DNA from 2 places in the Acutalibacter intestini genome. Region 2 is predicted to be linked to the other one. Evidence: predicted binding sites of a transcription regulator. Region 2 holds the regulator's gene; the other holds the start of a gene.
The links. The regulator Rex, encoded in region 2, represses fermentation and respiration genes when NADH is low (regulators of the CRP and FNR family bind a similar motif). The targets are predictions, from matches to a motif close to ATTGTTAANNNNTTAACAAT.
Positions count from the first base shown of each region.

Region 1: a site for Rex is predicted at 6,660-6,679, ahead of U8U68_RS05975 (OadG family transporter subunit). Genes of this name have one in related genera too.

Region 1 is NZ_JAWXXL010000005.1:61,079-77,214, reverse strand. It holds gene U8U68_RS06000 (O-antigen ligase family protein) at 1-1,228, opposite strand, end outside; gene U8U68_RS05995 (O-antigen ligase family protein) at 1,243-2,712, opposite strand; gene U8U68_RS05990 (pyruvate carboxylase subunit B) at 3,018-4,487, opposite strand; gene U8U68_RS05985 (sodium ion-translocating decarboxylase subunit beta) at 4,506-5,672, opposite strand; gene U8U68_RS05980 (biotin/lipoyl-containing protein) at 5,726-6,079, opposite strand; gene U8U68_RS05975 (OadG family transporter subunit) at 6,208-6,516, opposite strand; gene U8U68_RS05970 (GNAT family N-acetyltransferase) at 6,703-7,269, opposite strand; gene U8U68_RS05965 (LTA synthase family protein) at 7,574-9,610, opposite strand; gene wecB (non-hydrolyzing UDP-N-acetylglucosamine 2-epimerase) at 9,660-10,790, opposite strand; gene U8U68_RS05955 (WecB/TagA/CpsF family glycosyltransferase) at 11,121-11,858, opposite strand; gene U8U68_RS05950 (sugar transferase) at 12,126-13,532, opposite strand; gene U8U68_RS05945 (CDP-glycerol glycerophosphotransferase family protein) at 13,889-15,019, opposite strand; gene U8U68_RS05940 (HAD hydrolase family protein) at 15,032-15,889, opposite strand; gene ymfI (elongation factor P 5-aminopentanone reductase) at 15,886-16,136, opposite strand, start outside.
Region 2 is NZ_JAWXXL010000006.1:21,441-37,576, forward strand. It holds gene U8U68_RS06560 (MATE family efflux transporter) at 150-1,538, shown strand; gene U8U68_RS06565 ((2Fe-2S) ferredoxin domain-containing protein) at 1,834-2,073, shown strand; gene U8U68_RS06570 ([Fe-Fe] hydrogenase large subunit C-terminal domain-containing protein) at 2,117-3,787, shown strand; gene U8U68_RS06575 (SpoIIE family protein phosphatase) at 3,780-4,952, shown strand; gene U8U68_RS06580 (4Fe-4S dicluster domain-containing protein) at 5,096-6,520, shown strand; gene U8U68_RS06585 (AraC family transcriptional regulator) at 6,660-6,920, shown strand; gene U8U68_RS06590 (Cof-type HAD-IIB family hydrolase) at 6,854-7,630, opposite strand; gene murC (UDP-N-acetylmuramate--L-alanine ligase) at 7,687-9,069, opposite strand; gene U8U68_RS06600 (redox-sensing transcriptional repressor Rex) at 9,333-9,971, shown strand; gene adhE (bifunctional acetaldehyde-CoA/alcohol dehydrogenase) at 9,994-12,594, shown strand; gene U8U68_RS06610 (phosphotransferase family protein) at 12,615-13,370, shown strand; gene U8U68_RS06615 (zinc-dependent alcohol dehydrogenase family protein) at 13,717-14,736, shown strand; gene U8U68_RS06620 (DegV family protein) at 15,141-15,977, shown strand; gene U8U68_RS06625 (DUF2752 domain-containing protein) at 15,974-16,136, shown strand, end outside.

The DNA of each region.
Region 1 (16,136 bases), on a different contig from region 2:
AATCATAAATAATGCCGTCCACCACAAAGTCGCTGTATTCCACTCCTAAAAACTTGGTGAACAGGTCTTTTTCGCTCCAAATCAGTTCCGCAAAGAAGGTCTTTGTGGCCCGAAAATCCGAGAGCAGACCTGTGGCGGCAGAGTGGTGGAACACCTCCATCACATTGTACACCCCAAAGCGCTCATTCATATTGTTCAGCTGCTTGCCATAAATCTCTTCATCCGTATAAATCCCCATCAGGCCCTGGCGCATTTTGGCCCGCACCTTCTCCGGGGGAGTTACCGGCACATTCTCCTCTGGCTTCTCCTCCTCTTCGCCCTCGTTTTTGATAATATCAATGATCTTCTCATCCACGCCGCTGTTTTCCAAACTCTCCTCCACTGCCTCGCCCAAAATCCCCTGCGAATAGGCAGACATCCGCTCCCGCAGGGCCATGGGGGACTGGTGCCTAAAGGCAAACACCAGTCCAAACAGTACCAGCATGGGCAGAGCATATTTCAGGCATCTCTTTCCCATTTGCACCACAAATAGGAAAGCATAGGCGCCCGCAATAATAAAGATGGAGTAAAAGGTAAACTTCGTGCCAGTGGCAAACATCATACCAAAGCATAGCACCGCTGCGGCCAGATATAGCGGATATTTTCCCGTGCTATAAGCCCAATAAATGGCAATGGGAGCGGAGAGCACCAAAATAACCGCCTGGGCGTTGGGGATTACAAACCAGCCCATAATGCCCACTGGCAGGGCAGGATACGTGTACACCGGATTTCCGGTCAGCCAGGGCAGGGCTGTAAAGAGGATCATCTCCCCAAAGGCAACGGCGGTCCCCAGGTAAAAGTATTTCCGCAGGCCGCTGTCTATGCTTAAAACCGTAATAAATGTTAAAGCAAAGATGGGAAAATTTAGGATGCGCAGAAAATTCGCCGTGTCCTGCACCACCGAGATATATCCCACCCGAAAACCATTGGCCACATGCACTGCCCAAAATACCGCCACAATGCCGTATAGGATGAGATAGTACCGCTTAGTCTCACTAAGGAAAAAGCCAAACAGGGCCACCAGCATCAGCATTCCAAAGCGCAGCACGGTAGAAAAGGCGTTGCTGCCCATTTCGCTTAGAAAATAGGAGAGTACATCCAGCAAAGGCTGTATGGCCACAAGGACCAGCAGAATCATTCCCAACCGGTCCACAAGGAATTGCTTTGTCTTCTGTAATTGCTTTGGCAAATGGGCCGCCCTCCTTATAATTTTTTCATAGTTACCCCGGGGCGGCGTTCATACCTGGCAAAAAGTTTGCCCTCTCCGGAGTGGGCCCCAGTATACAGCTGTGCCGCTGCCAGGGCCAGGTACACAGTCAGGCTGGGTTTGCGCAGAGCCTGGCCCGAAAATTGAGCCGCCCCAAGCCCCAGCAGATAGGTCATGCCATAGGCCAGCAGCTGGGGTGAAAGATAGCTCCGCAGCCTCCGCCAGTTTCTCAGCGCGCCCCATGCAGCCCCCAGCAAAAAACAGACCGCAAAGGCCCCATATAACCCCACACCCACATAGCCGTAATAATACAAAAGCGCGGGGAAGTCATTCTCTGGGTCATAATGGGTACCATTTAAGGTAGCTGTTGCATATTCCATGCCCAGCAGTTTTCCAAGAAAGTCCTGCTCCTGCCAGGAAAGGGACATCACTGCCAATTTCTTGCTGCGGGTATTATACAGGTCCGAAGCTTTGGTGGAATACTGGTACTGCTTCATAACCCGTTCTGTCCCAAAGCGCTCCAGCAGATCCCCCAAAAGAGGGGTGTCCGCCAGACTGCGCTGGGTGTAGACTTCCTCATACACGCGGGTGATTTTTTCTATTATCTTAGCGGGCACCTCCCCGCTTGTATAGACAAAATCTTTGTCCTCTCCCATAATATGGTCGCTCTGCTCTTGGTACAAGTCATAAGATTCCCCAGTAAGGGCCTGGCGCCGCTCCATAATGGACATGCTCCGGCATAGCACCAAAAGCGCTAAAACCACAGCCAAAGGCACACAGCACCAGCGCATACGTCCTCCGGCAATAAGCACAAGAGCCAAGAAGCCCGCGGCCACCAGGATTGCCGAATAGTATGCCAATCGAGTGCCGGTAAAGTACAGCAGTCCAAACCCCGCCGCACATCCCAGCGAGAACACCCACACCCGCCCAGTGCGGTAAGCCCACAGCAGCAAGCAGGGGGTGAGCATAGAGACAATGGCACTTTGGGTATTGGGAACTCCAAACCACCCCAGCAGCCCCATCTTGACCCCCAGCGCTGGAATGTCATAGGTGTATTCCGGCCGGCCGGCGGCATAGGAAAGGCCGATAATCAGTAAAATAACGCCAAAATTCGCCGCCAGTATTCCCACCACCCGCAAATCCAGCCTGTCATGGCCCTTAAAAAAGGTGATGAAAGCCAGGGTCCACAGAGGGAACTGCACCAGCTTCAGGTACTCGGCTGCATCTCCTACTGGGTCCCGATAACCAAGACGCAGGCAGTTTAGCATATGCAGCAGCCAAAAGCCGCCAATGACCCCATAGAACACCCAATACACCCGTCTTTTTCCGCTAACCGCCAGCCCGTATAGGCTAACAGCCATCAGCAAAACCGTGCGCAGGGTGGTTGTCACCGCAGTGGTCCCGGTCTCCCGCATAAAATAGGAAAGCACGTCCAGCAGGGGCTGAATCAAGAGCAGCGCTGCCATAAAATCTCCTATATGCGGCGCGAGTTTTTCTTTAAGGTGGATTTCCTTCATGTCAGTTTCCTTTTCCAGTCAAAAAAATGCCGGCGCGTTCTTCTTTGCAAATTCTGTTCCGAGTCATTATAGCATATTTTTCGACAGCACACAAGCATAAATACATGGCTTTCTTAGGCGCCCAGTCTTTACCCTACCCATCCAGCCTGTCTCATAATGGCAAGCTTCCGCGCCCACATTCCTCTATCCTCAAACAAAAAAGACCGGCACGCCTGTGCCGGCCTTTCTTATTCTGTCCATTTTTATCAGGTCAATCAAAAATTACCGCCAGTTAAGTCCTCTACCACCAAGGTACGAGGGCTATTGTCATTGGCTACAGCAGCCGGAGCAGCCGCAGGTGCTGCTACAGCCGGAGCGGCGCTTGTCTCGGGCTCAGCCGGATGGGGATGGTCCCGCCAGGCGAAAAACTTGCTGGCCACCTGGGGGAACAAGGCGTAGCTTAGGGTGTCCTCTTCGCAGTGGCCCAAACCCTTCTCCTTGCACTCGGCCCTCAGCTTCTCCATCTCAGGCTCCAGCAGGTCCGCAGGACGGCAGGTAATCACCTCATCGTTGCCAATGCACTTCTTGCGCACTTCCTCGTTCACCTGGCCGGGCAGGTTGCCATATTCACCCCGGAGCAGACCCTTGGACTCCTTAGAGACCATCTTGTACCGCTCGCCGGAAAGCACGTTCAGCACCGCCTGAGAGCCCACAATTTGGCTGGTGGGGGTGACCAGAGGCGGATACCCAAAGTCCTGGCGGACACGGGGCACCTCTTCCAGTACCTGATAATATTTGTCCTCGGCGTTGGCCTGCTTCAACTGGCTGATCAGGTTCGAGAGCATGCCGCCGGGCACCTGGTACAGCAGGGTATTCACGTCCACTTTCAGCACCTTGGGGTTAATATCCAGCTTCTGGGCCACATTCCGGAAGTGGGCGGCAGCCTCGGAAAGCTTGCCCATGTCCAGGCCAGTATCCCGGCTGGTACCCTGCAAGGTGGCCACCATAGCCTCGGTAGCGGGCTGGCTGGTGCCGTTGGCCAAGGGAGACAATGCGCAGTCCACTATGTCCACGCCAGCCTGGGCGGCCATCAGATTGGTCATGTCGCCAGTACCAGTGGTGTTATGAGTATGCAAGTGAATGGGCACACCCACATTCTCCTTCAGCTTCTTTACCAGGGAGTAGGCGTCATAGGGCAGCAACAGGTTCGCCATATCCTTAATACAGATGGAATCAGCCCCCATCTTCTCCAGCTCCATAGAGAGCTTTACAAAGTAGTCCTCGCTGTGCACAGGGCTCTTGGTATAGCTGATGGCCACCTCGGCAAAACCGCCGTATTCTTTGACGAATTTTACCGCCGCCTGGACGTTCCGGGGATCGTTAAGGGCGTCGAAAATGCGCACTACGTCAATGCCGTTTTCCAGGGACTTCTTCACAAAGGCCTCTACCACATCGTCCGCATAGTGCCGGTAGCCCAGCAGGTTCTGGCCCCGCAGCAGCATTTGCAGCTTTGTGTTAGGCAGGCCTTTCTTCAGGGTACGCAAGCGCTCCCAGGGGTCCTCGTTCAAAAAACGCATGCACACGTCAAAGGTGGCGCCGCCCCAGCACTCTAGAGACCAGTAGCCAATGCTGTCCAGCAGGGGCAGCACGGGCACCATGTCCTCCAGCTTCATCCGGGTAGCCGCCTGAGACTGGTGGGCGTCGCGCAGGATGGTATCCATAATCTTCAGGGGATTTTTAGCCATAATTCAGTATCCTCCTTCTTAGCCGAACAGAGACATCAGCACACCGGCCGCTACAGCCGAGCCAATCACACCGGCCACGTTGGGGCCCATGGCATGCATTAGCAGGAAGTTGCTGGGGTCCTCTTTCTGGCCCACCACCTGGGAAACCCGGGCGGCCATGGGCACAGCGGAGACGCCGGCGGAACCAATGAGGGGGTTGACCTTCTCTTTGCTGAACACGTTCATCAGCTTGGCCAGCAGCACGCCGCCGGCAGTACCAAAGCCAAAAGCAACCACGCCCATAGCCAGAATCGCCAGGGTCTTTAGGTCCAGGAAGTTCTTGGCCGTAGCGGTAGCGCCCACAGAGATCCCCAGGAAAATAGTGACAATGTTCATCAGCTCGTTCTGCACAGTCTTGTTCAGGCGCTCTACCACGCCGCACTCGCGCATCAGGTTGCCCAACATCAAGCAGCCCACCAGGGGAGCCGCGGAGGGCAGCATGAAGGACACGAAAATGGTCACGACGATGGGGAACAGAATCTTTTCGGTCTTGCTTACATTGCGCAACTGCTTCATCTTAATCCGGCGCTCTTCCTTGGTGGTCAGCGCCTTCATGATGGGCGGCTGAATTACCGGCACCAGGGCCATGTAGCTATAGGCTGCCACAGCGATGGGGCCCAGCAGATGTGCCGCCAGGTTGGCGGTGGTATAAATAGCCGTAGGACCGTCCGCACCGCCAATAATGCCGATGGACGCGGCTTCCTCTGGGGTAAAGCTTAGCAGGTTTGCGCCAATATAAGTAATGAAAATGCCCAGCTGGGCCGCGGCGCCCAGCAGCAGGGTCTTGGGATTGGCAATCAGCGGGGCAAAGTCCGTGCCCGCGCCCACACCAATGAAGATCAGGCAAGGATAAATGCCCAGCTTAACCCCCAGGTACAGGTAGTCCAAAAGGCCGCCGTGGCCGGTGCCCAGCTCCTGCCAGTTAATAACGCCGTCCGCGAAAAACTCGGCATGGTACATGCCAGCACCCGGCAGGTTGGTCAGCAGCATGCCAAAGGCAATGGGCAAAAGCAGCAAGGGTTCGAATTTTTTAACAATGGCCAAGTAAAGCAGTACGCAGGAGATGAGAATCATTACCAGGTCCAGCGGCTCCTTGACCACCTGGGCAAAGCCGGTGCTTTGCAAAAAACTGTTAATTGCTTCCATTCAGGTTACACTCCTTTTCTATTTGTCTGCGGTTGCGCAGGGGAGTTTTCCCCTTAAGCAATGGTGCAGAGGAGCGCGCCGCTCTCTACAGAAGCGCCCTTGGAGGCGGCCACAGAGGTCACAGTGCCGTCCTTGGGGGCCATAATCTCGTTTTCCATCTTCATGGCTTCCAAGATCATAAGCACGTCGCCGGACTTTACCGCCTGACCAGCAGTGACCTTCACGTCCAGGATGGTACCGGGCATGGGGGCGTTAACAGGCTCACCCGCGCCAGCCGCGGCCGGAGCAGGGGCCGGCGCGGGGGCGGCCACAGGCGCGGGAGCGGCTACGGGGGCTGCGCCGCCCTTTACCTCTTCTACGGTAACTTCATAAGCAGTGCCGTTTACGTTCACATTATATTTTCTCATAGCGATTATTTTCCTTTCTAAATAGATGCCGGGGCGGCTCTTCTGGGCCAACGCCCGCTGGATTTTAGGGGCGGACAGCCGCAACGGCCCCTGCCCGGACTAAACTGGCAAAAACAGCAAGGCCTTGTTTACAGCCTTTTGATGGAATGAATCTTAATGTGGTTCACGTCGCTGCCCATCTCTTCCGCTATGGCGGCAGAGATAGCGGCCACCAGCTGCTGCTTATTGGGCTGGGCGGCAGGCGCGGGCACAACCCGCTGGGGCACTGGCGCAGGAGCCGGGGCGCTGGAACTGGCCGAAGCGCCACCTATGAGCGCTCCCATTATTTTGATCAGGATGATCAGGCAAATGAGCACCACGAACACCGTGATAAGGCCCATGGCCACCACCTGCAAATAGCCGGGGGTCGCCGCCGTGGACAATAAGAACTGATTCATTGCTTCTTGACCTCCTTTCGCAAGATATTATAAGAAATATAGCTATAGCAAAACATTTTTAGATCCTGAAAAAACACCATTCTCCGGCATTTTATCAAAATCAAGTAAATCATACCACGGACCAGGCTTTTTTACAAGAGGTCATTCACAATTTTTTAAAAATGTATTCCAGAAAAATTCAGAAAGCTATTGTGCCCGTACCAGCCCCGCCGCCCGTTCTCGGGCCGCCTCATAGACGAATTTGTCAATGAGATAGGGTTTGGTGGGGCGCTCTGCCTCCGGGTCCCTGGGCGAAAGGCTGTAATACATGGCCACCGCCTCGTTTCCGCCCGCCTGTGGGGTAAAACCCATGGCGGAAAAGAAGCCCTGGGCCGCGGCATTTTCCCGATTGAAATAAGCCAAAACCCGCCGCCGGTCCCCTTCCTCCATAATGTCCCGCATCAGGCTCCACAAAGCTGTACCCACACCCTTGCGCTGCCATTCCCTGGCCACATAGAGCTGGAACTCTACAGAAAAAAGGTCCTTGGGGGCCAAACGGTTCTCGGTTAGGTGGGCAAAACCCACCGGATGGCAGTCCACCTCACAAAGCAGCCACCCCAGGCCATAAGTATATGTATCAATACGCTGAATATACGCCTGAAGATCCGGCGCTTCTTTTTCCGGCGCGGCCGGCGTGCCCGTAAAGGGCGCGTAAATTTTCAGCATGGACGGCCCGTCCCATTCATTGACCCGCCGCACAGCCACCAGTGACATTTCATCTACTCCTCTCTATAAGGCCGCGAGACGCTGTCTCGCGCTCTGCAAACTTTTTGAAAAAAGTTTTACTCCGACTTTTTCCAGATGCCGTCCAGTCAGCCCCTTCCCCGAGCCGTCAGCTAGGCCTTGTTTGAAAATAGATGAAACGAGGTCCTTTTGCCCAGAAGAGGTCCATTTCAAGGAAAAAACGCAAGTTCATCTTCCGATTCACGAGGATTTTGGACGGGGAAAGGGGCCGCTTATGGGCATAAAGACGGCGTTTTCCATGGTTCAAACAGGGACTAGGTGGAAGGTGGACATCCTAGGCCACCCGAATCGGGGCTTTGGCCTCGCCAAATACTTCTGTTACCCTGCCCTCTTCGTCAAAGGCGTTGTTGTACTGCATCACCGCGTACTCGTTCAACAGTTCCCTATACGGCGTGGCCGCCCCCTGGCGGTACAGGTTGCCCTGGCTGTCCATGTGCCCAATGGCCGTAACTACTGGCAGGGTCTGGCGCAGCTGCTCTAGGTAGTTGGTATAGGCATTGCCTTCCAGCCCAGCAGCCCTTAGCAACAGGCCCGAGAGATAGTTTAGGCTCACCGCCTCGATTTCCTCTCCCTCCAGGGGGTAGTTCGCCCAAATGAAAAAGGGCACCTGGTACTGGCTCATGGTATACTCAAAGCCATTCTTGTCCTTGAGCAGCGCCCGGGTAAATCCCTCCTCCAGCTTGGGCCAGTGATCCCCAAAGTACAGCACCACCACCGGGTCCGGCTGTCTCTCAAAATAGGACAAAAGGTCCGAAAGGGCCTGGTCCGCACGGTTGGTCAAGGTCAGGTACTGCTCCGCCTGGGGCCACTTGCCCTCGTGCCCCTTTACCTGCACATGGCGCACCCGGGCCCGGTAGGCCTCGTCCTCATAGCCGCCGTGGTTCTGGATGGTCACTCCAAACAGAAACAGCGGTTCCCCCCGCCAGCGCTCGTACTCATAAATCAGCTGGTCATAACAGGACTTGTCACTGGTCAGCCGGTGCTCAAAGGTTCTCTTTACGTCAAAGATCTCCGCGTCTACAAACTCGTCAAATCCCAGGCACGGGTAGGCGTCCACCCTTTCCCAGGCCTTGCGGTCTCCGGGGTGCACCGCCACACTGTGGTAGCCGTACTCCTTGAGGATAGAGGGCAGCGCGGTCTGGGGGCTGTCCACATACTGCTGGTAGGGTTTGCTGCCCGCAGGCAAAAATGCCATGCTGTTGCTGGTAAGAAACTCATATTCGCTGTTGCAGGTATTGCCCCCGTAAACCGACGAGTAGGCCTTGCCAAAAATGCAGTTTCCTGTGTTTTGCAAAGCATGAAGCATAGGCTGGTTGTCCTGGGAAAACTCCAGGGTGCCAAAGCTGCCAAAGTCTGTTGTAGACTCGTTCATAATGGCTACAATGGTGGGCAGGCCTGAGGGGCTGCCCACCAGCCGGGGGGCAGGCGCCCCGGCCGCCAATTCTTCTACTTTGGCTGGGGAGTATCCCTCGGGCTTATCCACCAGCATGAACTGCACATTGGCAAAAAAGCCCGCCGCAATGCCCGTTAGCTCAGAGCTGGCCTTTTGGTTCCAGGCCCATACCGAGATGCCCAGGTTTTCCAGGCCGTTCAGGGGGAACAGCACAAAGGCCAGCGCCGCCGATACCCCAAAGGCTGTCAGCCGCTCGGTCAGGCGAAAACGCCGAGTGGTGGTAAGCCCATCCTTTGGCACCAGCTTGGCGCAGAGAATCACTGAGCAAATATATCCCAGGGCCGCCACAGCCATTTTTCGGGTAGGCGCATACTCATACCCGCCGGAGACCATCAGGGCAGTGGCAAAGGAAGTGAAGTCCCAGGGCAGGATGGGCTGCCCGCGGAACTGCACCACAAAATAATTGGCAATACCGAAAATAATAGACACTGCCCCGCCAATGGCCGCCGCCGCCCAGGCCCGCCGGGTCAGCCCAAAGGCCAGAGCAAACACCAAAAGGTAGCACAGGTAGTTGGCCAGCCACCGGGCCTGAGGAAACTCCCACAAGCGGGTGCCGTTAATGGCGTCCACCGCGATGAAAGAACCTAAAGGGAGAACCAGCAGCATCAGCCAGCCCAAAGACTGGCGTATGCCCGGGGGCAGGTCAACGCCCGTTAGGCACAGCACAGCACTGGCGGCGGTAAGGCCGCTGTAGGTAAATATGTACCACCAGGCCGGCGTCTGCTTTCCCGCGCCATCCTCCATAAAGGCCAGAGGCCACTCTACTGCGAAAAAGGCCACCGAGACCACCAGCAATGCCCCGGCGGCAAATAGGTTCCTTCGGCTGCGCTCCAAGCGCAGATGTACTTTTCCCTTCATAGGCATCCCCCTTTGCCGCGGTTTCTGTTTCCGCGAGTTTTGTTACAGTTTACTGGGCCCGACCCTTCATATATTCCACAATGGCGTCCGCAATGCGCCTGCTGGCCTGGCCGTCGCCATAGGGGTTCCCTGCCTGGCTCATGCGTTTGTATTCGGCCCCGTCCGTCAGCAGCTGGCGCACCAGCCCATAGATGGACTCCTCTTCTGTGCCCGCCAGCTTTAGGGTCCCCGCCGTCACCCCCTCGGGACGCTCCGTGGTGTCCCGCAGCACAATTACTGGCTTGCCCAAAGACGGCGCCTCCTCCTGGATGCCGCCGCTGTCGGTTAAAATCAAGTAGGACCTGGCCAGCAGGTTGTGGAACTCCACCACCTCCATGGGCTCAATGAGCCGGATGCTCTGGCAGCCGCCCAGCTCCTCTTCCGCAGCCTGGCGTACCAGGGGATTTAGGTGTACAGGGTATACCACCTTTACGTCTGGGAATTCTTCCGCTACCCGGCGGATGGCCCGGAACATGCGGTGCATGGGCTGGCCCAGATTTTCCCGGCGGTGGGCGGTGAGCACGATCAGCCGGGAGTCCTTGGCCCATTCCAGCACTGGGTCCAGCGCCGGGGCACAATAGTCCTCCCGCACTGTGGTGGAAAGGGCGTCAATGGCAGTGTTTCCCGTCACTACAATGGACTCCGCCTTCTTGCCCTCGTCCAGCAGGTTCTGGCGGCTCTGCTGGGTGGGGGAAAAGTGCAGGTCCGCCATGCAGCCCACAAACTGCCGGTTCATTTCCTCCGGGTAGGGGGAATACTTGTTGTGGGTGCGCAGCCCAGCCTCCACATGGCCCACCGCGGTCTGGCAGTAGTAAGCGGCCAGGGCTCCGGCAAAGGTAGTGGTGGTGTCCCCGTGGACCAGTACCATGTGGGGCTTCTCCTTTTGGATAACCTCTTCCAGGCCCTTCAGCACCCGAGCGGTGATGTCTGAAAGAGTCTGGCCCGGGCGCATAATATCCAGGTCGTAATCTGGTACAATATGAAAGGCCTCCAGCACCTGGTCCAGCATCTGCCTGTGCTGGGCAGTCACACAAACTTTGCAGTCAAACTCAGGCCGGGCGGAGAGCTCCTTTACCAGAGGGGCCATCTTAATGGTTTCGGGTCGGGTACCGAACACTAACATTACTTTAATCTTATCCATTGCGTCCTCCTTCATCTACGAAATAATGCATTATTAAGGCAACCCCGCACAATTCGCAGCTAAGGCCTTAAGCACCGTCTCGCTTGCGTAGTTTCCGTCATATCTCCCAGATCCCCGTGTCCATCTCCAGCTTGACCGCCCTCAATCTGTACAATTTAACAAAAAATCTGGCTGCGCAATACAGTACTTAGAGCGGCGCGGCATTGCCGCCTTAAAACAAGTTTCGGTGGCACACGGTCTGCCAACATTTTCCCCCACACCCAGACCGCGCCATGCGCCCAAGCCCGCTGCTTTATGGCGGAAGCCTGCCGGGTTGGACCCAAAAGCCCCTTAGCGGGGACTAGAGGCGGAGTTTGCGGCGCTCTTTTTCACTTGGCGCAGAAACTGAATATTGTTCCGGTAAAACCGCCCTAGCCGGGAGGGCTCACGTGCAATACGGTACAGCCACTCGGTGTTGGTTTTTACAAACAGGGCCGGGGCCCGGCGCTTACTGCCGCTAAGCACGTCAAAGGAGCCCCCCACCCCCATAAACACCCCTTTGGAAAACTCCTTTAGGTGCCGGTAAATGAGCAGCTCCTGGGCCGGAACTCCCAAGGCCACCAGCGTAAGGTCCGGGGCCTGGGCAGCAATCTGGTCAAAAATGCCGTCCTTATCCTTTTCATAACCGTTGCGGTAGCGTACCGTCATGGCGGGGTAGGTCTTTCTCAGCTTCTCCGCCAGGGCCGAGACCACCTCTTCCTTTGCGCCCAACAAAAAGACGCTTTTCCCTGCCCGTCCGGCCTCCCGCAGCAGCTTTTCCGCCAGGTCCACCCCAGTAATGCGTTCTTTCGCGGGCAGCCCCAGCATTTCCATGGCTTTTACCACACTGATGCCGTCCGGAACGATCTCCGCCTGATCCCAGAGCAGCAGTTCCCGGATGGCGGGGTCTTTTTCGGCATGCATAATAATTTCGGGGTTCGCGGTTACAATGAACTTCTTTTCCCCGGCCAGCATCGCTCTGGCGGCCTCTTTCGCGTAGTCATCCGCCGTGCCGCCATAGGCCCGGCACAGATAATCCTCAATCGCCATATCCTAAAAATCCCCTTTCTTTATATTCTTCATTTTCTTGGCTTTTTGGCCCCATCCACTGTGGGAAAGCGTCTGCTTTCCGGCCGTTTCAAGCCCAGCATACCGTGTCCATCCGCTTCCTGTTCACGCGGTGGCGCGCCTAGCAAGGTCAGCTGCCTACAGGGCCGGTCCAGGAACGCTGTTTTAAAGCTGCCGCTTTCCCCATTCAAGGCAGCTTTCGCTATCCTCAAAAGCTCTTTCTGCCGCTGGGTGGTTCTCTTTTTTTAGTTAGTCCGCTTCTTTTTCTGCTTTCTTCTTTTTTCGGTCCCGTTCCCGGTCTGTGTCAAAATCATATAGCTCCTCCTGGCCAAAGGCCTCTGTACTCTCCGAGGCTTTCAAAAACACGGTAATGGTCTGGAAGATCAGCTTAAAGTCCTGCCAGATGCTATAGTTCTCAATATACATCAGGTCCATCACCAGCTTGTCCTTGGGCGAAGTATTATACTTGCCGGAGATCTGCGCCAGGCCTGTCAGTCCTGCCTTCATCCGCAGCCGGTAGGAAAACTCCGGCAGCTCACTGGTGTATTTTTCTACATTTTCCAGCATCTCCGGACGAGGCCCCACCACGGTCATGTCTCCATTCAGGATATTCAGCAGCTGGGGCAGCTCGTCCAGCCGGAACTTCCGCAGCACCTTACCTACCCGGGTAATCCGGTCATCGTTGGCTGTTACTGACTTATGGATGGAGTTCTCTTCCTTCATGGTGCGGAACTTGTACACCTCAAACACCCGGCCGTATTTGGTCAAGCGTTTTTGCTTATAGAACACCTTACCGTGGTCGTCTAACTTGATGGCCACAGCGCAGGCCAGCATAATAGGGCTGGCCACTACCAAACCCACCACAGCCACGGCCAGGTCTGTCAACCGTTTGATGATGCGCTGTTCCATGGTCAGGTCCTTGGCAGTATACATCACCAGGGATTTGTCATCCAGGGCCACGTACTTTGCCCCTTGGGCCACCACGTCAATGGTCTCAAAATTATAATAAATATTTTTTTGGGTCTGGTAACAGAAGGAGATCAGATCATTGCGCTCTTTGGCAGGCACGTCATACAGAAACACGGTGTCATTGCGCAGGATAATGTCCAGCACCTTTGGGTCGTCATAGCGGATCATCTCGTCAATCTGGTACTGCTTTGGGAACCGCTTAATCTTTGGGATAATACTGCCCAGGCTCTGCCTGGAGGAGGAGATAACGCAGCAGTTCTCCGGCGGCTCCAAAGAAAAATAGACATAGTTGCCAAAATAGGCGAAAAAGATGATCACAAGGACCTGCAAAAACATCACCAGTAGGAGAAGGTGGGGGGTTTCGTAGACAAAGTGGTCGTTATTAAACTGGCTGGTGTTCATAATAGACAGCTGCAAATGGGTAACCAGGTCTGTAATAATAGTGGCTAAGGCCATGGAGTGAATAATCGGTTTACTCTTCTGGGTACCCACCGCGTAACCGCCGTATACGGACATCAGCGAAATGCCCAGCACCACAAAGGTAACCATGGTAACACCCGTGGTACGGGAGAGGTTGAAAAGCCATGGGTTGTGTATGCTAAAAATGCCGAAAAAGATGCCAAAAAGGGAGGCGAACAGGGCCATCTTCAGTAAAAAGACCACGGTTCGTTTTAGTTTCTTTATCATTCCATGCAAAGTAACATCATTCCTTTATATATAAACCACCCTTACGGTGGAGTATTCTAGAAAGTATCCAAAGGCAGACACATCGCACGGTCAAGGGGCGGCCTTTTGCTGGGAACCCACATATTACACGGCATGATGGCTTTGAGCAACATTAGAACGCTGGTCTCGCCCGACGCCTTTGCTCAGTGATAGGGCCTTTATTTACCAACTTCCCAAATATTCTTTGGACATTATAGCACATACTGCCCGTAAATGCAAAACACTGTTTATTAACATTTCTTTAATATGGCTTTTTCCTGTCTATTTTGCGGGGAAAAGCTAGAACTATACTAGACCAAGGGGCAAAACGGCGGCCTTTATCCGTTTTGCCCCTCCAGCCAGTCCGCCACTCTGCTGGCGGCATGGCCGGCCTCTTTGATGCCAAACTCCTTACAAAATGCTCGGGTCCTTTCTAGCTGGGCCTTCTGATCAAACGTCAGAATCGCCTGCTCCAGCCCCTGGTTGTCCTCTGCCCGGGCAAAGGGCAGCTTGTCCAGATCAAAGTAGAAATTCCGGTCGCTTTTATAGTCCTCCAAATCATTCACGTACAAAAAGCAAGGCTTGCCTGTATTCATATAGTCAAACATCACAGAGGAATAGTCTGTCACCAGCCCGTCACAGGCCATATAGAGCTCTTGAATGTCTGGGTAGTCCGAGGCGTTCACTACCAAAGCTGGGTCCAGGTGCATCTCCCGGGCTTTTTCCGCAATGTTGGGATGCAGCTTCGCCACCACCAGCCACTGCCCCCCAAAGCGCTGCCCCAGGGCCGCTGCGCACCGGGCGTAGTCCATATCATAAACGGAAAGGCCCTTATCCTTGCGGAAGGTGGGGGCATATAGCACCAGGCGCTTGTCTCCTTTAATTCCCAGAACTTTTCGCACCCGGGCGGCAGCCTCTTCTTTTGGGCCAAAGAGCTGGTCGTTGCGGGGAAAGCCGCACTCCAGCACCTGGCCCCCATACCAAAAGGCCCTATGGTAGATCTCTGTGAGGAAGCTGCTATTAGAGATAAACAGATCACACATCGCAGAGTCCCTTTTCGCTGCTTGCAGGTAGTCCTCTGGCAAAGCTCCGGCGGCATCCCCCTCAATACGCTTCAAGGGGAATCCATGCCAGGTTTGTACATAACGGGTAGCTCCCCGCTTCTGGGTATAGGCCCATTTGCGGCAGTTGTCCACCCAAACCCCAGCGGTACAAAGGTGATAAATGGCTTTCGGGCTGTCCAGCAGGACAGGCTTTACCCCCTGGGGAAGGCTGACGGCGTCCCCGGGGGAGCCCACCACCCAATAAACTTTCCAGTCCCGGCGGAGCAGCTCTTCAGCAATGGCCCGGGGGCTGTCAGAAAAACCCCGGCCATAGAAGCTTTGGCATACAACCTTGCGGGGGTCTTTGGGCAGGAAGGAAAGAGTCTTCCAAAGCGTGTTACGAAGAATTTTCTGAAATAGGTTCATAGTGGATTCTCCCTATAGATGATAGGATCGGTTTGGGCAGATAGAGGAGCCCAGCTCCAGCAGAAACCTGGCCACCCCGTTTTCTTCATTACTGCCGATTATCCCGGTGGCCGCAGCCTTTACCGGGTCCATGGCGTTGGCCACCGCATAGGCTTCGTCGGCTGCGGCAAACAGCGGCAGGTCGTTCATGGCGTCCCCAAAAGCCACCAGCCGCCCGCAGCCCAAGTCTTTCTTTAGCCGCAGCGCCGCCTGGGCCTTGGTGGCCAGCTTTGGGGTCAGCTCCAGCCAGTATTCCTCCCGGTACAGGTCCTGCTGAAAGGTCCCATTGGCCCAGTTCAACCCGCCTAACTGGTCCCAAAGGGGAGCCAGCGCGGCCTCATCCTCAATAAACGTAAAATAATAGGTCTCTCCCGCCAGCAGTTCTTCCGGGGAATATACCGGCCGCAGGCGCTGGTCCGTACGGCGGCTATCCAGATAGTGCCTCATCCCCGGATGGTCTGTCTTACTGGTTAAATATAGCACCCGCTCTTTCCCCTCTACCACAGCGTACACCAGGGGCCAAAGTCCCAGCTTTCTGCTAGCGGAGAGAATATACCCCCGCTGGTCTGGGGTGAAAAAGGTTTCGAATACCCGCCGGCCACTGCTGCCCTCCACCATAAACGCGCCGTTGTGGACAATCCATGGAATTCGGGGCGCCAGCCCTTTTGCCACCACCCTGGCCGAATGATAGGACCGGGCTGTGGCAAAGGTAAACAGCACCCCCTGGTCCACCAGCCGGTTCAAGACCTCCAGTGTAAAAGGCGGCAGACGGTCCCTTTGGTCTAATAGCGTGCCATCCAGGTCACTGATAAAAAGAGTTCTTTCCATCATATGAGGTATCCCCCGTTCACCCCCAGCACCTGACCGGTGATGAAAGGATTTTCGGCCAAAAATACCGCTGCCTGGGCCACCTCCTCCGGCCTGCCTAGCCGCAGCAGGGGAGTGTCCTGGCACAGAGCCGCCTTTTCTTCTGGAGAGAGGTGGCTGTTCATAGGCGTGTCAATAGCCCCTGGGGCAATACAGTTTACCCGAACGCCCGAAGGACCCTCCTCCTGGGCCAAAGCCTGGGTCAAGCCAA
Region 2 (16,136 bases):
AATAGGGGCTTTATGGGCGGTCCTTTTGGCCTGTGGCTGCGCGGCCCCTGGGGGAAGCGTCTGGGCGAAACAAGGGGCCCTTGCAATTTCCGGTAAGGGGCGCTATAATAATTGCATAAACAACTATTTTTGCAGAGGAGTGGAAGAGCGTGCGGTTTGTAAACCCTCAAAAGGTTTGCCGGGGCATGGAGCTGGGGGAGGTGCCCCCCAGCGGGCAGATTGTGAAAGACGCCCTAAACGTGGCCTGGCCCTCGGTGCTGGAATCCTTTTTCGTGTGCCTGGCCGGCCTGGTAGATACCATCATGGTGGGGTCCCTGGGCTCTTACGCCATTGCCGCGGTGGGGCTGACCACCCAGCCAAAGTTTTTGGGCCTGGCCGTTTTTCTCTCGCTGAACGTGGCGGTCTCCGCCATTGTGGCCCGGCGCAGGGGGGCCGGGGACCGGGAAAGCGCCAACCGGGTGCTGCGCACCGCGCTGCTGGCCACCGTGGCCCTTACCCTGGTGGTCAGCCTGGTTTTTGTGGCCTTTGCGGGGCCCATTATCCGCATGGTGGGCTCAAAGCCGGACACCCACCCGTACGCGGTGGAGTATTTGCAGATTATTATGGGCGGCCTGGGCTTTTCCACGGTTTCCCTGGCCCTGAACGCGGCCCAGCGGGGGGCCGGGAACACCCGCATTGCCATGGTTACCAATATCATCTCCAATGGGGTGAACGTGGTTTTCAACTACCTGCTGATTGGGGGAAACTTCGGCTTTCCCGCCCTGGGGGTGCGGGGCGCGGCCCTGGCCACGGTGATTGGCACAGTGTGCGCCTGCGCCCTTAGCCTGGCCTCTGTACTTAAGAAAGACGGCTTTTTGAACCTGCGGTCCGTAAAGGGGTGGCTGGCGGACCGGGCCAGCCTAAAGTCTTTGGCCAACGTGGGCTCCAGCGCCTTTGTGGAGCAGCTGTGCCTGCGGGTGGGCTTTCTGCTGTTTGCCATGACGGTGGCCCACCTGGGCACCACCGAGCTGGCCGCCCACCAGATTGGCATGAACATGATGAGCATGTCCTTCTCCTTTGGAGACGGGCTCTCGGTGGCCGCGGTGACCCTTATTGGCCAAAGCCTGGGCCGCAAGCGGCCGGACATGGCCAAGCTGTATGGCAATGTCTGCCAGAAGATTGGGCTCATCTGCGCCTTTGGGGTGGCTGTGGTGTACTTCCTCTTTGGAAAAGAGATTTTTATGCTCTTTTCCCATGAACAGGTGATTTTGGACTATGGCGTGACCATTATGCGCATTCTTAGCATTACGCTGTTCTTCCAGATTGAGCAGGTGACGGTGTTCGGCTGCCTGCGGGGGGCGGGGGACACCAAGTTTACCGCGCTGGTTTCCCTGATTAGCGTTACCCTGGTTCGCCCGGGGCTTAGCTGGCTGCTGTGCTACCCTCTGGGCGTTGGGCTCATCGGGGCCTGGCTGGGCACCTTTTGCGACCAGGTGCTGCGCTTTATCCTGACGTTCCTGCGCTTCCGCCAGGGCGGGTGGATGAAGATTCGGCTGTAAAAAAAGCGTCCAAGGGTCAAAAGCGCCGGCATGTCCCCGGCGCTTTTCGCGTATGATGGAAGGGACGGCCCCGCCAGAGCCCGCCCGATGCCAAACAAACCCGGAAAACAAAAGGGATTTTTTTACTTTTTTTCCACCGGTTTTTTGGATAAGGCTTAATTGACAGGTGAAATATCGATAAAAAATTATCGATATAGGCCCTCAAGATTAAGAAAATTTCTGATTGCAAAAATTCCACGAAAATGCTAAAATAATGTCAGACAGCCCCACAATATTTTCTTAGGAGGTCAATTTCATGAAAGTAACAGTGTGTATCGGCAGTTCCTGCCACATAAAAGGGTCCCGCCAGGTGGTGGAGCAGCTTCAGCAGCTCATCGCGGACAACGGACTGAAAGACAAGGTGGACCTGGGCGGCACTTTCTGCATGGGCAAGTGCCAGCAGGGTGTGTGCGTTACGGTAGACGAGCAGTTCCATTCTGTTTCTCCCGAAACGGTGGAAGAGTTTTTTGAGACCAACATTAAGGCCAAGGTTTAAAAAAAGCCGGCTTTCAGTTTTATAGCGAAAGGAGACTGCCCCAATGCCGGAATCTCTGCGGCTGAAGAAATCGAACTGTAAAAACTGCTATAAATGTATCCGCCATTGTCCTGTAAAGGCCATCCGCTTTTCAGGCAGTCAGGCCCATATCATTCACGACGAGTGTATTTTGTGCGGCCAGTGCTTTGTGGTCTGTCCCCAAAACGCCAAGGAGATTGTGGACGAGACCGAAAAGGCCAAGGTGCTGCTGCAAAGCGGCGCGCCGGTCATTGTCAGCCTGGCGCCCTCTTTTGTGGCAAACTACCCCGGGGTGGGCATTGGCTCCATGAAAAAGGCCTTAAAGCAGCTGGGCTTTATGGACGTGGAAGAGACCGCCCTGGGCGCCACCATGGTGAAGAGCGAGTATGAACGCATGCTGAAGGAGGACGGCCGGGACGTGGTGATTAGCTCCTGCTGCCACTCTGTCAACCTGCTGATTCAAAAGCACTTCCCCGCCGCCCTGGAATTTTTGGCGGACATTGATTCCCCCATGATGGCCCACTGCAAAGACATTAAGCGCCGGGTGCCCGGGGCAAAGACCGTATTCGTTGGCCCCTGCGTGGCCAAAAAGGACGAGGCCGGCCGCTACGAGGGCGTGGTGGACTGCGTGCTCACCTTTGAGGAGCTGACCCAATGGCTGGAGGCCGCGGGGGTGAAGCTGGAGAAAGAGCTGGACCACGAAGAGTGCAGCCGGGCCCGGTTTTTCCCCACCACGGGGGGCATCCTTAAGACCATGTCTCTGGACGCCCCGGGCTATGCTTATCTGGCCCTGGACGGCGCGGAAAACTGCATGGGAGCCCTGCGGGACATTATTGACGGGAAGATTCACAAGTGCTTTATCGAAATGTCCATCTGCGCCGGCAGCTGCGTAGGCGGGCCGGTGATGGAGGACCGCTCGCCGGTGCGGGACTATGTGGCTGTGTCCAACTACGCGGGGGAGAGGGACTTCGAGGTGCGCCAGCCCGAGGCCCGGTCCATGAAGAAGAGCTTCCCCTACCTGGAGATGCAGAGCCAGCAGCCCACCGAGGCGGAGATTAACACCGTGCTGCGCCAGATGGGCAAGTTCAAGCCCTCGCAAGAGCTAAACTGCGGCTCTTGCGGGTACAATACCTGCCGGGAAAAGGCCGTGGCCGTGTGCCAGGGCAAGGCAGAGATCAGCATGTGCCTGCCCTTCCTAAAGGACAAGGCCGAGAGCTTCTCCGACGCCATTGTGAACAATACCCCCAACGGCCTGATTGTGCTCAACGAGGACCTGGAGGTACAGCAGATCAACTCCGCCGCCCGGAAGATTATGAACATCCGCTCCGCCTCCGACGTGCTGGGCGAGCCGGTGGTGCGCATTTTGGACCCCACGGTGTTCCTCAACGTACTGAACACCAAGCGGGACGTGCGGGACCAGCGGGTGTACCTGGCGGAATATAAATGTTATGTAGAGCAGAGCGTGGTCTATGACCGGGACCTGCACATTCTCATCGGCCTGCTGCGGGACATCACGGACGAAGAGCAGGCCCGGGTGAAAAAGGAGGACATCAGCCGCCAGACCGTAGAGGTGGCCGATAAGGTGGTGGAAAGGCAGATGCGCATTGTGCAGGACATTGCCTCTTTGCTGGGCGAGACCGCCGCCGAGACTAAGATCGCCCTGACAAAGCTGAAGGAGTCGATCACCGATGAATGACCTGTGCGCCGATATCGGCTATAAGAGCATCAACCATTTTGGCGAGCAGCTCTGCGGCGACCATGTGGACGTCATTGAGCAGAGCGACGATTCCACCGTGGTGGTTTTGGCCGACGGCCTGGGCAGCGGGGTGAAGGCCAGCATTCTTTCCACCCTGACCTCGAAGATTATCTCCACCATGATGGCCGCGGGCCTGCCCCTGGAGGAGTGCGTCTCCGCGGTGGCGGCCACCCTGCCGGTAAGCTCCGAGCACGGGGTAGCCTACTCCACCTTTACCATCATCCACCTGCTGAACAACCAGACCGCCGAGCTGATTCAGTACGACAACCCCCATGTGATTCTTCTGCGGGACGGGGTGAACTATGACTATCCCAAGACCGAGATGAACATTGGGGGCAAGCAGATTTTTAAGTCCACCATCCCCCTGCGGGAGAACGACGCCTTTATTGCCATGAGCGACGGCTGCCCCCACGCGGGCATTGGCATTGAGTACAATTTCGGCTGGTCCATGGAGGACATCACCAGCTTTATGGAGACCATCATTCTGGCGGGCTATACGGCCAAGACCCTTTCTACCATGCTGGTGGACGAGTGCTACAAGCTGTACGGCGGCCAGCCCAAGGACGACGTGACCTCCTGCGTGGTGCGCATCCGCAAGAGGGAGCCCATGAACATGCTGTTTGGCCCCCCTTCCAACCGAGACGACTGCGACCGGATGATGAGCCTGTTCTTCTCCAAAGAGGGCAAGCACATTATCTGCGGGGGCACCACCTCTACCATTGCCTCCAAGTTCCTGCGAAAGCCCCTGAAGCCCAGCCTGAACTTTGAGGGCTCGGACCTGCCGCCCACCGCCGAGATAGAGGGCGTGGACCTGGTGACCGAGGGCGTGATTACCGTGGCCCGGGTGCTGGAATACGCCAAGGACTACCTAAAGGACAACGACCGGTATGAGGACTGGGGCATGAAGCGGGACGGCGCGGCCATGATTAGCCGCCTGCTGTTTGAGGAGGCCACGGACATCAACTTCTTTGTGGGCCGGGCCATTAACCCCGCCCACCAGAACCCGGACCTGCCCATTACCTTCAGCATCAAAATGAGCTTGGCCGACGAGCTGGTCAGCTGCTTAAAGCAGATGGGCAAGCGGGTGAAGGTCAGCTACTTTTAATGAAAAAACTTGTTCCCGATGAAATACGCGGGGGCTTTTGGCAGACGGGCGCAAGTTTGATTTTTTCCCCCTGAAAGGAGACAGCCAAAGTGAGCCAATCGATTTCACCGGATCAGCTGCATGAGATGCACCAGAAACACCAGATGAGACGTTTTGACACCAAGGTACAGTACTTAAAATATAAGGTTCTTCGGGAGACCGCCCGGCTTGCCTGGGAGGATAAGATCCTGGAGAATATGATGGATATTCCCAAGACCATCGTCCCCGGCAAAGAGCCCACCATGCGCTGCTGCGTATACAAAGAGAGGGCCATTTTGGCCGAGCGGGTGAAAATGGCCATGGGCGGCCACGCGGACAACCCCAACATCATTGAGGTCATTGACATTGCCTGCGACGAGTGCCCCGCCGCCGGGTACGAGGTCACCGACTCCTGCCGGGGGTGCCTGGCCCACCGCTGCGAGGACGTGTGCAAGCGGGGCGCCATCTCCTTTGACCACAACCATGTGGCCCACATTGACAAGACCAAGTGTGTGGAGTGCGGCCAGTGCGCAAAGGTCTGCCCTTACTCCGCCATTGTGGACCGCAAGCGCCCCTGCCAGGTGGCCTGCAAGGTGAAGGCCATTACCATCAACGAGGACAACGCGGCGGCTATAGACGACAGCAAGTGCATCCAGTGCGGGGCCTGCGTGTATATGTGCCCCTTTGGCGCGGTAACCGATAAGTCCTTTATGCTCAACGTCATTGATATGCTGAAAAAGAGCGAGAACAACACCCAGTACAAGGTGTACGCGGTGGTGGCTCCCTCCATTTCCAGCCAGTTTACCTACGCCAGCCTGGGCCAGGTGATTACCGGCCTGAAGGAGCTGGGCTTCTTCACTGTCATCGAGGCGGCCCTGGGCGCGGACATGGTGGCCATGGAGGAGTCCCGGGAGCTGGCGGAAAAGGGCTTTTTGACCAGTTCCTGCTGCCCGGGCTTTGTGGCATACATCAAGTCCGCTTTCCCCGAGCTGCAAGAGCATATCTCCCACAACCTGTCGCCCATGGCCCGGCTGGCCAAGTACCTGAAGGAGACCGACCCCACCGCCAAGGTGGTGTTTATCGGCCCCTGCACCGCCAAAAAGGCCGAGGCCCGCCAGGAGCGGGTGCGCCCGCTGATTGACACGGTGCTGACCTTTGAGGAGCTTCAGGCCCTGTTTGACAGCCGGGACCTGGATATTACCAGCCTGCCCGAGGACGTGCTGGACAACGCCTCGTACTATGGGCGCATTTTCGCCCGGTCCGGGGGCGTGTCCGACGCGGTGGCCCAGGCTATGAAGGAACAGGGCATTGCGTTCGACCTAAAGGCCGTGCCCTGCGACGGCATAGAGGCCTGCCGCCTGGCCCTGCTGAAAAAGAGCAAGAACGCCCTGGCCGGAAACTTTATTGAGGGCATGGCCTGTGTGGGGGGCTGCATAGGCGGCGCGGGCTGCCTGACCCACGGCGAGAAGAACAAGGCCGAGGTGGATAAGTACGGCCGGGAGGCCATGGAAAAAACCATTGGAGACGCGGTGTCCATCTACAACATCTAAACAAAAACGCGGCGCAACAAAAGGGCGGGGGCAAAAACCCTCCGCCCTTTTCAGCTTTGCAAGTGAGGTCAAGATTTTTGGGCCCTGGACGCGGTAAGATAAATGCGAAAGATCCCTTTGGGCAGTGGAGGTAAAGCCAATGGTGGAGTGGAACCAGACGGTGCAGAAGATGATCGACTGGCTGGAGGCGCATTTGACCAGCGAGTCCCTGCTGGGGGAGATGTCCCGGCAGGTGGGGTACTCGCCCTATTATTGCTCCACGCTGTTCCACCGGGTGGTGGGGACCACCATCAAGAGCTACGTGGCTGGCCGCAGGCTGGCCCGGGCCGCATATTATATTAGTCCGAAATGCTCCAGGGCTTTCTCAATGCCGTCCTGGTCCACCGGGGCGGTTATGTAGTCCGCGGCGGCTTTGGCCGCCGGGGTGCCGTTGCCCATGGCCACGCCGGCGCCCGCCCAGCGGAGCATGGTCTGGTCGTTGTCTCCGTCGCCGAACACCATGACCTCTTCCCGGCTTATGCCAAAGTACTTGGCCGCGGCCCCAATACCGACCTCTTTGCCGCCGGTTTTGGGAATTACATCATAGACATTCCCGCCTGCGCTGGTGGGGTAAATATGCCGCAAGGGGGCCAGGTGGGCCAAATCCTCGGGGGCATAGATGAGAAATTGCAGTACTGGGTGCTCCTGTAGCCGGGCTGTGTCATAGGCGGCCTGGGGAACAGGCAGCCCCCCGAACAGAAAGTGCGCGTCAATGGCGGGAGAGGGGAGGGTGTAGAAATACTCCGTTTCTTCAATAATCAGGCTGGGAAACCCCTCCCGGCGGGAGATATCCACCAGCTGGCGGATATCCCCCGGATCATGGGCCAGCCGGTGGATCACCGTTCCGTCCCGCAGAAAGACCAGCTGGCCGTTCATGGTAACAAAGCCGTCAAAGGGGAAGTGCTCCTCCATAAAAGTGACCATGGCTGGGAAACGCCCGGTTGCTACCAATAATTTCACGCCCTTTTCCCGCAGCCGGAAAAGGCTCTGCTGGGTGGAGGCAGGCATTACGCCGCCGTGGCCGTGGTCCAGCAGGGTGCCGTCGATATCGAAAAAAACCGCTTTTATCACAAAATCATTCCCTTTTTTACGTTGCCGCCCTACCTGAAAGGCGGTTTTTCCAGTTTTTAACTGCGTTTGCGATACCGCTCCACCATCAGGTTAGCGCATTTATAGATGTCGCCCCCGCCCAGTGTCAAGATCAGGTCCCCGGGCTGGGCGTGGTCCATTACATAGTCGGCAATTTCGTCGAAGCTCTGGAACCAGCGGCTGCCGGGCACTTTTGCCGCCAGGTCGCTGGTGTGGATGTTGTAGGTGTTTTCCTCCCGCACCGCCAAAATCTCGGTCATCACCAAATGGTCGGGGATGGACAGGGCCTGGGCGAAGCCGTCCAAAAAGGTGTAGGTGCGGGAAAAGGTGTGGGGCTGGAACACGGCCCAGACCTGCCGGTAGCCCATTTTCATGGCAGAGGAGAGCACGGCCCTCAGCTCGGTAGGGTGGTGGGCGAAGTCGTCGGCCACGGTAACGCCGCCGAACTTGCCCAGCATTTCAAAGCGCCTGTGCACGCCGGTAAAAGCCTGAAGAGAGCGGCAAATGCTCTCTGGGCTGATCCCCAGAGAATGGGCGGCGGCGGCGGCGGCCAGGGCGTTTAGCAGGTTGTGCTTGCCGGGCACCGAAAGGTTTACCCGGCCCAGGGGGGCTCCCTGGTGCGTTAAGGTGAAGTCCTCGCAGGCGGTGGGCTCTTCGTTGAGCTGGGTGGGGTAATAATCACAGGAGGGGTCCATGCCAAAGGTGACAACCTCCTTGTCCCTCTGCCCGGACACCGCCGCCATGGCCCGGGGGTCTCCGCCGTTGACCACCAGCCGCCCGCTGGTCTGGCTGGCAAACTGGGTAAAGGACTTGACAATATTATCAATGTTTTTAAAATAGTCCAGGTGGTCGGCCTCAATATTTAAAATAAGGGATACGGCGGGGTGCAGCAGTAAAAAGGTGTCCACATACTCGCAGGCTTCGCAGACCATGGTGCCGCTGTGTCCAGCCCGGCCGTTGCTGCCGATGAGAGGAAGTTTTCCGCCGATAATGGCGCTGGGGTCCGCGCCGGCCTCCACCAGAATTTGGGTGAGCATGGCGGTAGTGGTGGTTTTGCCGTGGGTGCCGGAAACAGCCACCAGCTGGGGGTATTGGTCCGTGAGCATTCCTAAAACAGCGGCGCGCTCTAAAGTGGGAACGCCCTTTTCCCGGGCGGCTGCCAGCTCGGGATTGTCGGGCTTACAGGCAGCGGTGTAAACCACGGCCTGGGCGTCGCCGATATTTTCTGGGCGGTGGCCCATATACACCGGGATGCCATAGCTTTTTATGCGGTCCAGGGTGTCGGACTCGTTTTGGTCCGAGCCAGTAATGGCGTAGCCCTTGTGCAGCAGAATTTCTGCCATAGGGCACATGCCCGAGCCGCCAATGCCTACAAAGTGAAGGCGGTGGACAGTATCTAAAAAATTCGGATTGCTTTGCATAGCGAACTCCCTTTCAAAAGACAGTAATACCTATATTATATTGCATAACAGGCGCAAAATAAAGGGCTTTCTGAAAAAACTTTGGAGAGAGGCCTGACACGGCAAAGTTCCCGTTGTCAGGTTTTGGGCGGTATCCCGTAAATATGCACAAATTATAATCGGTATTTTAATATCGATATACATTTTTGCCTCTTCCCTTTTCCGCTGAAATGTGCTATATTATATGTAGTAAGAGGATAAGGCCAGAAAAGAGGTGATAAAAAATGCCAGACCGGTGTGTTTCCAAACAGACCCTGCAAAGGCTGCCGGCATACCTGAATTTTCTCAAAGGGGCCTCCAAGACCCTGGGCAAGCATGTGTCCGCCACAAACATTGCCGAGGCTTTGGGCATCAACGACGTGGTGGTGCGCAAGGACCTGGCGGCGGTAAGCAGCCTGGGCAGGCCAAAGGTGGGCTATGTCCGCGCGGAGCTGATTGGCGAGCTGGAACGCTTTTTGGGCTATGACAATACCCAAGACGCCATTTTGGTGGGCGCGGGAAAGCTGGGCCAGGCGCTGCTCTCATACAGCGGCTTCCCCCAGTACGGGCTGAACATTCTGGCGGGTTTTGACGCGGACCCCAGGCTTGCGGACACAGAGGTGGCCGGGAAAAAGATTTTGCCAATGGAACGAATGCCCGGCCTCTGCCACAGGGTGGGGGTGCACATCGGTATTATCACGGTGCCGGGGGAGCACGCCCAGCAGGTGTGCGACCAGCTGATAGAAAGCGGCATTTTGGCGGTGTGGAATTTCGCCAACGCCCACCTGAACGTGCCGGAAGGCATACTGGTGCAAAACGAGAATATGGCGGTATCGCTGGCGCTCCTTTCCAACCACCTGAGAGAACGATTCAGCACAAAATAAACAGCAAAGGATGGGCAATTTCATGGAAACAAATTATGAGATCGTGGAAAACGTGGAAACCTTTGAAAAAATGCTGGCCCGTGTGCGCGAGGCGCAGAAAGTTTACGCCACCTACACCCAGCAGCAGGTGGACGAGATTTTCCGCGCGGCGGCAATGGCCGCGAACTTGCAGCGTATTCCCCTGGCCAGACAGGCCGTGGAAGAGACCGGCATGGGCGTTGTGGAGGACAAGGTTATTAAGAACCACTATGCCGCCGAGTATATCTATAACACCTATAAGAATACCAAAACCTGCGGGGTGATTGAAGAGGACGCGGCCTTTGGCATTCGGAAAATTGCCGAGCCTATCGGCGTAATCGCCGCCGTTATCCCCACCACAAACCCCACCTCTACCGCTATCTTTAAGACCCTGCTGGCCCTAAAGACCCGCAACGGCATTATTATCAGTCCTCATCCCCGGGCAAAGAAGTGCACCATTGCCGCGGCCAAGGTTGTGCTGGACGCCGCCGTAAAGGCCGGCGCGCCCGCGGGCCTGTTTGGCTGGATCGACGCCCCCTCTTTGGAGCTGACCAACCTGGTTATGGCCGAGGCGGACATCATCCTGGCCACCGGCGGCCCCGGCATGGTAAAGTCCGCTTATTCTTCCGGCACCCCGGCTTTGGGCGTGGGCGCAGGCAACGTGCCCGCTATTATTGACGAGACCGCGGACCCCATTCTGGCCGTGAACTCCATTATCCACTCCAAGACCTTTGACAACGGCATGATCTGCGCCTCCGAGCAGTCCGTTATTACCCTAGATCCCCTGTACGACGCGGTAAAGGCCGAGTTTGTCAAGCGCGGCTGCCATATTCTCTCTAAGTCCGAGCTGAACAAGGTGCGCAAGACCATTATTATTAACGGCGCTTTGAACGCCAAGATTGTGGGCCAGTCCGCCTTTAAGATTGCCCAGCTGGCCGGGGTTACGGTGCCCGAGACCACCAAGATCCTCATCGGCGAGGTAGAGAGCGTGGAGCTTTCCGAAGAGTTTGCCCACGAGAAGCTGTCTCCTGTGCTGGCCATGTACCGTGCCAAGAACTTTGAGGACGCTATCCAGAAAGCGGAGCGCCTCATTGAGGACGGCGGCTACGGCCACACCGCTTCTTTGTATATCCATCCGGCCCAGAAGGAAAAGCTCTTGCAGCATCAGCTGGCCATGAAAACCTGCCGCATCCTGGTAAACACCCCCTCCTCTTTCGGCGGCATTGGCGACCTGTACAACTTCAAGCTGGCCCCCTCGCTGACCCTGGGCTGCGGCTCTTGGGGTGGAAACTCCGTTTCCGAGAACGTGGGCGTCAAGCATCTTATCAATATAAAGACCGTGGCCGAGAGGAGAGAAAACATGCTGTGGTTCCGTGTGCCTGAGAAGGTATATTTCAAAAAGGGCTGCATGCCCGTGGCCCTGGAAGAGCTGAAAACCGAGTACAATAAGAAGAAGGCCTTTATTGTTACCGACTCCTTCCTATACAAAAACGGCTACACCAAGCCCCTTACCGATAAACTGGATGAGCTGGGCATTCAGTACGCGATTTTCGGCGACGTGGCCCCCGACCCCACCCTGGCCTGCGCCCATGAAGGCGTGAAGCAGCTGCGCAGCTTTGAGCCCGACGTGATCATTGCCCTGGGCGGCGGTTCTCCCATGGACGCGGCCAAGATCATGTGGGTGCTGTACGAGCATCCGGACGCGGACTTCCAGTCCATGAGCATGGACTTTATGGACATCCGCAAGCGTATTTACAAGTTCCCCAAGATGGGCCAGAAGGCCATGATGGTGGCCATTCCCACCTCTTCCGGCACGGGTTCCGAGGTGACCCCCTTCGCCATTATCACCGACGAAAAGACCGGCACCAAGTGGCCTCTGGCGGACTACGAGCTGCTGCCCACCATGGCCATTGTGGACGTGGACAACATGATGAGCCAGCCCAAGGGCCTGACCAGCGCCTCTGGTATTGACGCCATGACCCACGCTATTGAGGCCTACGTGTCCATTATGGCCTCCCAGTTTACCGACGGTCTGGCCCTACAGGCTATCAAGGCGGTGTTCCAGTACCTGCCCTCCGCTTATGAGAACGGGGCCAACGACCCCATTGCCCGTGAGAAGATGGGCGAGGCCAGCTGCATTGCCGGTATGGCTTTTGCCAACGCTTTCCTGGGCTTGAACCACTCTATGGCCCACAAGCTGGGCGCCTACCACCACCTGCCCCACGGCGTGGCCAACGCGGTAATTTTGACCGACGTCATCCGCTATAACGCCGCCGAGGTCCCCACCAAGATGGGCACCTTCTCCCAGTACCAGTATCCCCATGCCAAGGCCCGCTACGCGGAGATTGCCCGGGCCTGCGGCCTGCCCGGCAATAACGACGACGAGCTGCTGGAGAGCCTGATTGCCGCCCTGGAGGAGCTGAAGGAGAAGATTGGCATTAAAAAGACCATCAAAGATTACGGCGTAGATGAGAAGTACTTCCTGGATACCCTGGACGAGATGGTGGAAAACGCCTTTAACGACCAGTGCACAGGCGCCAACCCCCGTTATCCGCTGATGAGCGAGATCAAAGAGATTTATCTGAAGTGCTATTACGGCAAATAATTTAGGAAGGGGCATTCACAATGACTTTGGAAAATGCAAGAATTATAGCGGCACGTACCTCCAAAACCGTTTATCGGGAAGACGACAAGGTAATCAAGGTTTTTGACGAGGGTTATTCGAAGGCTGATATTTTGAACGAGGCCCTAAACATTGCCCGCGTGGAAGAGACCGGCATCTCTATGCCCCATGTGCAGGCCGTAGAGATGGTAGACGGCAAGTGGGCCATTGTCACAGACTATATTGAGGGCAAAACCCTGGACCAGCTGATGAAGGAAAACCCGGAGAAGAAGCAGGAGTACCTGGAGCGCCTGGTGGAGATCCAGATTGAGCTGCACACCAAGACCGCCCCCATGCTGAACCTGCATTATGACAAGATGCGCCGGAAGATTGCCCAGACCGGCCTGGACGCCACCACCCGGTATGAGCTGGACGCCCGGCTGGACAGCCTGCCCAAGCACCGCAAGCTGTGCCACGGCGACTTTAACCCCAGCAACGTGATTATTAAGCCTGACGGCGGCTACGCGGTTCTGGACTGGGCCCATGCTACCCAGGGCAACGCCAGCGCGGACGTGGCCCGCACCTATCTGCTGTTCTGGCTCAACGGAGACATGGACGGCGCGGAGAAGTACCTGGAGCTCTTCTGCAAAAAGACCGATACCGCCAAGCAGTATGTGCAGAAGTGGCTGCCCATTGTAGCGGCTTCCCAGTCTGTAAAGGGCAAGCCCGAGGAGAAAGAGTTCCTCATGGGCTGGGTCAACGTGGTAGAATACGAATAACCAGCGCAAGCGCTGGACCATTCGTCGCGGGGGCAACGCAAGCGTTGCATCATTAGTCGCGGGGGCGTTCGCTCCGGCTCACTTGCCGGTGGAAACCGTAAGTTGAGCCAGCGCGGCAGCGTGGACGCCGCGTCCTTTTCGCGGGGGCGCGCAAAGCTACGCGCTGTGGGAGTGGAAACCCTTCGGTGAGCTAACGCGTTTTTGGGGTGCTTCCGTGGGAGTGCGATGCGCGGTTCTTTATCGAAAAGATTGCGATTTGGTGAATATTCATTTTGGAAAGGGGGAGGTCCGTTTGTGGGCTTCCCCTTCTTTCCGATATACATAGAATTGGAATGGATGTGATTTTATGAAAGCCAATTATTTCTTGGGAAATGGCCAGTTTGAATTGCGTGAGGGAGAGCTGCCCCATCCCGGCCCCGGTGAGGTGCTGGTGAGAAATATGTTCTGCGGCATTTGCGGCACCGACGTGCACATCTCCCGTGGAGAGCCGGGGTCTGCCGACGTGACCCCGCCGGTGGTGCTGGGCCATGAGTATTCCGGCGTGGTAGAAGAGCTGGGACCCGGGGTAGAGGCCTTGGCAGTGGGGGACCACGTAACCATTGACCCAAACATCTACTGCGGTCAGTGCGAGTACTGCCGCGGCGGCAAAAAGCAGCTATGTCCCTCCATGCAGGCGGTAGGCGTTACCCGGGACGGCGGCTTTGCCCAGTACAGCCTGGCGCCAGCGGCCCAGGCCTTCCGGCTGAATCCGGCGGTGGACTTTAAGGCCGGCGCTATGGCCGAGCCCCTGGCCTGCTGCCTCCACGGCATGGATCTGGCGGCCATCCAGCCGGGACAGACGGTGTGCGTTGTGGGGGGCGGGGCCATTGGTCTGATGATGCTCCAGCTGGCCAAGCTTTCCGGCGCGGCCAAGCTGATTCTTAGCGAGCCGAATCAGGCTCGCCGTCAAGTGGCTCTGGAGCTGGGCGCGGACCTGGCCATTGACCCCACCCAGGAAGAGCAGCGCCGCAAGGCGGAGGGTACCGCCGACGTGGTCATTGAGTGCGTGGGCAACAACCCGGCGGTGGCCAGCGCCTTTGCCTATGCCAATAAGGGCGCGACCATTGTGTTGTTCAGCGTGCCCAAGCCAGAGGCCGAGTTTCCGGTAAAGCTCTTTGACGTCTATAAGAAGGAGCTGACCATTAAGGGTTCCTTCGTGAATCCAGATACCCATGCCCGGGCCGTGGCACTGATCAACAGCGGCAAGGTGCGCTTTGACTCCATCATCACCCATACCTATTCCTTGGACCAGCTGCCCCAGGCCATTGCCCAGCAGACCTCGGCGGACTCCATCAAGGTGGTAGTCAGTTGTCAGGAAGCCGGGTAGTAAAAAAGGCGAATGTAGCCCACATGGCCAACCGTTTTCAGGACAATTTCTGGAGGCTGCCCTTTGTGTGGCGGAGTAAAAGGTTTGCCGCCTCCGCTGGTCTCCTCCGCCGATGAAATCGGCTGGGCTCGGTCGGGGCAGAAAGTGCGCCCACTAGGGAGCTTTCCCGCCTCGGCTAAGCGAACCAACGCGTTACGGGGCTACGCTTCGTAACCGGCCCACCCTGTCTTTTTCAAAAGCGGCAGGGAACAAGAAGCAGAGTTCAAGAGCTGCCAAAGGGAACGCCGCGCCGCCAGAGGCTGGGCGTAATATGTGTAACCCCAAATCCCGTCGGGAGGTTGACCCCGGCGGGATTTTCGTGTATAATACAGCGTATAGAAACCAGGTGGAAAGGAAAGTAGACTATGGTAAAGATTCTGACAGACAGTTCCTGCGACCTTAGCCCCGCCCGCTGTGAAGAGCTGGGGGTGGAAATGCTGCCCATTACAGTGAACTTCGGGGAAGAGAGCTACCGCGCTCATGTGGACATATCCAATGAGGAGTTTTACGAAAAGCTGGCGGCGGCCTCTGAACTGCCCAAAACCGCCCAGATTACCCCGGCGTTTTTCGAGAAGAAGTTCCAGGAATATAAGGATAGCGGCGACCAGGTGGTCTGCCTGTTTATTTCCTCCCGCATGAGCGGCACCCTACAGTCCGCCCGCATTGCCAAGGAGCTGGTGGGGGCAGAAAACATCTATCTGCCCGATACCCTAAACGTAACCTTTGCCCTGGGTCTACTGGTAGAAGAGGCCGCGAAAATGCGGGCCCGGGGGCTTTCTGCCGGGGAAATAGCCGAAGAGGTCCTGGGCCTGGTGCCCCGGGTGCGGCTTTGGGCCCTGATTGATGACCTGAAGTACCTAAAGATGGGTGGTCGGCTTTCCGCTACCAGCGCCCTGGTGGCCAGTATTTTGGGTATTTGCCCTATTATTACCTTGCAGGACGGCCTGGTGGAGGTAGTGGGCAAGGCCAGAGGCAAGAAGGCGGCGTTTAAGTTTATGAAGGATATGGTGGAGAAGGAGCCCATTTCTTCCGACTTCTCGGTAACCATAGGCCATGCGGCGGTACCAAAGACCCGGGATGACTTTATAGAGTACATGAGCGCCGAGCTGAAAAAGCGGGAAATCCACAAGCTGGACATTGGCAGTATTGTGGGGACCCATACTGGCCCAGGAGCCTGTGGGCTGGCGTACATTCGTAAATGACCCGCCGTGTTTTTAAAGCGGCAGGGGGGCTGCTGGTTTTGGGGCTGGCTCTGGGGGCCGTTCTGCTGCTGCGGCCTGGCTGCGTAATTTTTGAGGCCACGGGTTTCTACTGTGCTGGCTGCGGCACCCAGCGGATGCTTTTGGCCCTGCTGGGGGGGA